2 regions of the Neisseria sp. P0022.S010 genome follow, and region 2 is predicted to be linked to the other one. Evidence: riboswitches for the same ligand, from Rfam matches in the RefSeq annotation. Region 2 holds a riboswitch; the other holds the start of a gene.
What was found. A riboswitch is a leader RNA that binds a small molecule or an ion and turns the genes downstream of it on or off. The one in region 2 is predicted to bind preQ1.

Region 1 (3,110 bases), on a different contig from region 2:
GGAATGTGTTTTGGATGTGTGCGGGCAGCCGGAAATGGACGGTCAGGCGCACGGCAAAGATGCGGTGTCTTGGTTGTCCATGCAGACGGAAATCCAAATGTTTCTCCACACGCATCCGATTAACCAAGCGCGTGAACAACAAGGATTGCCGGAAATCAACGGTTTGTGGCTGTGGAATGATGCGGACGGTACACAGTCTGCGGATATCGTCGCTTCAGACAGCGCATGGGCGCGTTTTTCGGATACGCCCAAACTCGATGCGCCGTATGATTTGAAGGCTTGGTTTGAGATGGTTCAAGAAACAGGCAACACGGTTTCAGACGGCCTTATCTTTTTGGACGACTTGGTTTCCACCTTACAGACAGGCGATGTTTGGGCGTACAAAGATATTTTGGAAAGCTGGGAAACCCGTTGGTTTGCGCCTTTATGGGACGCTCTTGATTCAGGCCGTCTGAAAACCGTGTGCATTGCCACAGACGGCGAAAACGGCGGCACGCTGGAAATCGGCCGCCGTTCAAAATGGGCGTTTTGGCGCAAAGCTAAAACGTTTAACGGATCGTGGTAAGCGGTTTTAAGCCTCCAACGCTTCCAGTTTGGCCGAAATTCTATCCCACACATCCTGCAACGGAATCGCTTTCAACAAACGGGTCGGATCGTTGGTATCGATGCTGTCGGGGTTAGGCAATTCGGCATAATCGCCGGCATAAATGACTTCCGCCTGCTCGGAATACGGACGCCATTTGTCCACCCATGACGCACCAAACAAAGCGATTTGCGGTTTATCCAAAGCGGCGGCGATGTGCATCGGTGCGGAATCTACACCGATAAACAGTTTGGCGCCCTCGATGGCCGCCGCCAATTCACGCAGGCTCAAGCATCCGGATAACACCCAAACTTTTCCGCCTTCAGGAATATTCAGACGGCCTATAATTTCCTGAAGCATGTATTGCTCGACATTGTCGGGGGAAGCGGTCAATACGACATTCTGCCCGCTGTTGAGCAGAAGCTGTACGATGGCAGCATTTTTACCGTCTTCCCAACATTTGAAATGCCAACGCGCACCCGGGTGCATCAACACATAATCTTCACCGTTCCAACCCTGAGCACGCAATTTCTGCCGCATGCTTTCCCTTGCATCTTGCGCCACCCAAAGGCGCACCTTCGCGTCGGCCACGTCTTCGGGCTGGATAAGCGGCGCAAGGATATTCAACTGGTTTTCAACGATATGATAGCTGGTATCCAGCTCATGGTTGATAAAATCATGACAGAAACGCCACCAGAAACCGTCGCGCTTGATGCAGTCCAAACCCACGCTGCAACGGGCGCACAGTTTGGCGATTATTGCCGCGCGCCATTGGTCGGACAGGTTGAAAGCCCAGTCGTAATCGCGTGCCTTCAGCTTTGAAAAAAGGTTTTTCTCACACGCCAACTGCTTGAATACGCCCAGCTTCTTCCAATTTCGATCAATGGTAAAAATCTGCGCAATCTGCGGATTATCGGCAATCAGCTGCTCCGTACCGGCATACACCAGCATATCGATTTCGCAATCGGGGAAACGGGTTTTCAGCGCATCGACCACCGGCGTGCTCAAAAGCACATCGCCATGATGGCGCAATTTGATGATCAGGATACGTTTGGGTTGGGCTAAAGACATACAAAACTTTCAGACGGCCTGTTGATTGGCTGCTATTGTAAAGCGGAAAACAGGTTTCATAAAATACAAAACAGGCCGTCTGAAAGCTATCCTGCTGATTCATCGCTATAAAATCCGCACAAGCCATGCAATTTATATTACAATCCGCACCCCGTGGTTCGAAAACCTCCCACATTAAAAAACTAAGGAAACCTCATGTCCCGCAACAACGAAGAGCTGCAAGGCATCTCCCTTTTGGGCAACCAGAAAACCCAATACCCGAGCGAATACGCACCTGAAATTTTGGAAGCGTTCGACAACAAACACCCCGACAACGACTATTTCGTCAAATTCGTCTGCCCCGAGTTCACCAGCCTCTGCCCGATGACCGGCCAGCCCGACTTTGCCACCATCTACATCCGCTACATCCCCCATATCAAAATGGTGGAAAGCAAATCACTGAAACTCTATCTTTTCAGCTTCCGCAACCACGGCGACTTCCATGAAGACTGCGTCAACATCATCATGAAAGACCTCATCGCCCTGATGGATCCAAAATACATCGAAGTATTCGGCGAATTCACACCGCGCGGCGGCATCGCCATTCATCCGTTTGCCAACTACGGCAAAGCAGGCACAGAGTTTGAAGCTTTGGCACGCAAACGCCTGTTTGAGCACGACGCACAATAATTCCGTTCAGACGGCCTAACGCCTTTTTCATTGCAAGACTTTCTCTATTGCACAGTCTCGCAAGGCTTCATGCCGTCTGAAATACTTCCGAAAGATTTCCATGTACGAATTTACCGCCGCACAGCAGAAGAAAGCGCTCTTCTGGCTGGTGCTTTTCCATATTTTTATTATTGCCGCCAGCAACTATCTGGTGCAGTTCCCCTTTCAGATTTTCGGTATCTTTACCACTTGGGGCGCATTTTCCTTCCCCTTTATCTTCCTCGCTACCGACCTGACCGTGCGCATTTTCGGCGCGCCGTTGGCGAGACGGATTATTTTTTGGGTGATGTTCCCCGCCCTGCTGCTCTCTTACGTCTTCTCCGTCCTCTTTCATGACGGCAACTGGACAGGCTGGGCATCTTTGGCCGAATTTAACACCTTCGTCGGCCGCATCGCATTGGCCAGCTTTTCCGCCTATGCGCTTGGGCAAATCCTCGATATTTTCGTGTTCAACAGATTACGCCGTCTGAAATCATGGTGGGCTGCCCCTACTGCTTCCACCGTTGTCGGCAATGCTTTGGACACGCTGGTGTTTTTTGCCGTTGCCTTTTACGCGAGCAACGATGAATTTATGGCGGCAAATTGGCAGGGCATCGCATTTGTCGATTATCTGTTCAAACTCGCCATCTGCACCCTCTTCTTCCTGCCTGCCTACGGCATCGTATTGAGCATCTTGACCAAAAAACTGACTTCCTTAAACGTCCGTCAAGAAATGCCCGAATCGGTTTTAGCCGAATAAGCAATAGAT
Region 2 (3,110 bases):
CTGAACGATTAAAGTTTCAGACGGCCTTGTTTTTTATCTACTGCTTATTTGGCTAAAACTGATTCGGGCATTTCTTGACGGACGTTTAAGGAAGTCAGCTTTTTGGTCAAGATGCTCAATACGATGCCGTAGGCAGGCAGGAAGAAGAGGGTGCAGATGGCGAGTTTGAACAGATAATCGACAAATGCGATGCCTTGCCAATTTGCCGCCATAAATTCATCGTTGCTCGCATAAAAGGCAACGGCGAAAAACACCAGCGTGTCCAAAGCATTGCCGACAATGGTGGAAGCAGTAGGAGCAACCCACCATGATTTCAGACGGCGTAATCTGTTGAACACGAAAATATCGAGGATTTGTCCAAGCGCATAGGCGGAAAAGCTGGCCAATGCGATACGGCCGACGAAGGTGTTAAATTCAGTTAAAGATGCCCAACCTGTCCAGTTGCCGTTATGAAAGAGGACGGAGAAGACGTAAGAGAGCAGCAGGGCGGGGAACATCACCCAAAAAATAATCTGTCTCGCCAACGGCGCGCCGAAAATGCGCACGGTCAGGTCGGTAGCGAGGAAGATAAAGGGGAAGGAAAATGCGCCCCAAGTGGTAAAGATACCGAAAATTTGAAAGGGGAACTGCACCAGATAGTTGCTGGCGGCAATAATAAAAATATGGAAAAGCACCAGCCAGAAGAGCGCTTTCTTCTGCTGTGCGGCAGTAAATTCGTACATGGGAATCTTTCGGAAGTTTTTCAGACGGCATGAAGCCTTGCAAGATTGTGCAATAGAGAAAGTCTTGCAATGAGAAGGGCGTTAGGCCGTCTGAATAGGATTATTGTGCATCATGCTCAAACAGGCGTTTGCGTGCCAAAGCTTCAAACTCTGTGCCTGCTTTGCCGTAGTTGGCAAACGGGTGAATGGCGATGCCGCCGCGCGGTGTGAATTCGCCGAATACTTCGATGTATTTCGGATCCATCAGGGCGATGAGGTCTTTCATGATGATATTGACGCAGTCTTCATGGAAGTCGCCGTGGTTGCGGAAGCTGAAGAGATAGAGTTTCAGGGATTTGCTTTCCACCATTTTGATATGGGGGATGTAGCGGATGTAGATGGTGGCAAAGTCGGGCTGGCCGGTCATCGGGCAGAGGCTGGTGAACTCGGGGCAGATGAATTTGACGAAATAGTCGTTGTCGGGATGTTTGTTGTCGAACGCTTCCAAAATTTCAGGCGCGTATTCGCTCGGGTATTGGGTTTTCTGGTTGCCCAAAAGGGAGATGCCTTGCAGCTCTTCGTTGTTGCGGAACATGAGGTTTCCTTAGTTTTTTAATGTGGGAGGTTTTCGAACCACGGGGTGCGGATTGTAATATAAATTGCATGGCTTGTGCGGATTTTATAGCGATGAATCAGCAAGATAGGTTTCAGACGGCCTGTTTTGTATTTTATGAAACCTGTTTTCCGCTTTACAATAGCAGCCAATCAACAGGCCGTCTGAAAGTATTTGTATGTCTTTAGCCCAACCCAAACGTATTCTGATCATCAAATTGCGCCATCATAGCGATGTGCTTTTGAGCACGCCGGTGGTCGATGCGCTGAAAACCCGTTTCCCCGATTGCGAAATCGATATGCTGGTGTATGCCGGTACGGGGCAGCTGATTGCCGATAATCCGCAGATTGCGCAGATTTTTACCATTGATCGAAATTGGAAGAAGCTGGGCGTAATCAAGCAGTTGGCGTGTGAGAAAAACCTTTTGTCTAAGCTGAAGGCACGCGATTACGACTGGGCTTTCAACCTGTCCGACCAATGGCGCGCGGCAATAATCGCCAAACTGTGCGCCCGTTGTAGCGTGGGTTTGGACTGCATCAAGCGCGACGGTTTCTGGTGGCGTTTCTGTCATGATTTTATCAACCATGAGCTTGATACCAGTCATCATATCGTTGAAAATCAATTGAATATCCTTGCGCCACTTATCCAGCCGGAAGACGTGGCCGATGCGAAAGTACGCCTTTGGGTGGCACAAGATGCAAGGGAAAGCATGCGGCAGAAATTGCGTGAGCAGGGTTGGAGCGGCGAAGATTATGTGTTGCTGCACCCGGGTGCGCGTTGGCATTTCAAATGTTGGGAAGACGGCAAAAACGCCGCTATCGTACAGCTTCTGCTCAACAGCGGACAGAATGTCGTATTGACTGCTTCTCACAACACTGTCGAGCAATACATGCTTCAGGAAATTATAGGCCGTCTGAATATTCCGGAAGGCAGAAAAGTATATGTGCTGTCCGGATGCTTGAGTCTGCGTGAATTGGCGGCGGCCATTGAGGGCGCCAAGCTGTTTGTCGGTGTCGATTCCGCACCGATGCACATCGCCGCATCTTTGGATAAACCGCAAATCGCTTTGTTTGGCGCGTCATGGGTGGATAAATGGCGTCCGTATTCCGAGCAGGCGGAAGTCATTTATGCCGGCGATTATGCCGAACTGCCCAACCCTGACAGTATCGATACCAACGATCCGACACGTCTGTTGAAAGCGATTCCGTTGCAGGATGTGTGGGATGGAATTTCTGCCAAATTGGAAGCGTTGGAGGCTTAAAACCGCTTACCACGATCCGTTAAACGTTTTAGCTTTGCGCCAAAACGCCCATTTGGAACGGCGGCCGATTTCCAGCGTGCCGCCGTTTTCGCCGCCTGTAGCAATGCACACGGTTTTCAGACGGCCTGAAGCGAGTGCGTCCCATAAAGGCGTAAACCAACGGGTTTCCCAGCTTTCCAAAATATCTTTGTATGCCCAAACATCGCCTGTCTGTAAGGTGGAAACCAAGTCGTCCAAAAAGATAAGGCCGTCTGAAACCGTGTTGCCTGTTTCTTGAATCATTTCAAACCAAGCCTTCAAATCATACGGCGCATCGAGTTTGGGCGTATCCGAAAAACGCGCCCATGCGCTGTCTGAAGCGACGATATCCGCAGACTGTGTACCGTCCACGTCATTCCACAGCCACAAACCGTTGATTTCTGGCAATCCTTGTTGTTCACGCGCTTGGTTAATCGGATGCGTGTGGAGAAACATTTGGATTTCCGTCTGCATGGCCAACCAAGACACCGCATCCTTGCCGTGCGCCTGACCGTCC

Region 1: it holds a riboswitch for preQ1, as region 2 does, so the genes downstream of both, queF (preQ(1) synthase) here and queF (preQ(1) synthase) in region 2, are expected to answer to the same signal.

The regions. Positions count from the first base shown of each region.
Region 1 is NZ_JBQCXF010000014.1:33,162-36,271, forward strand. Features, by position in the region: gene ACTHUT_RS03265 (hypothetical protein) at 1-565, shown strand, start outside; gene rfaQ (putative lipopolysaccharide heptosyltransferase III) at 572-1,654, opposite strand; PreQ1 riboswitch class I at 1,802-1,846, shown strand; gene queF (preQ(1) synthase) at 1,850-2,323, shown strand; gene ACTHUT_RS03280 (7-cyano-7-deazaguanine/7-aminomethyl-7-deazaguanine transporter) at 2,424-3,101, shown strand.
Region 2 is NZ_JBQCXF010000189.1:538-3,647, reverse strand. Features, by position in the region: gene ACTHUT_RS13370 (7-cyano-7-deazaguanine/7-aminomethyl-7-deazaguanine transporter) at 45-722, opposite strand; gene queF (preQ(1) synthase) at 823-1,296, opposite strand; PreQ1 riboswitch class I at 1,300-1,344, opposite strand; gene rfaQ (putative lipopolysaccharide heptosyltransferase III) at 1,493-2,575, shown strand; gene ACTHUT_RS13355 (hypothetical protein) at 2,582-3,110, opposite strand, start outside.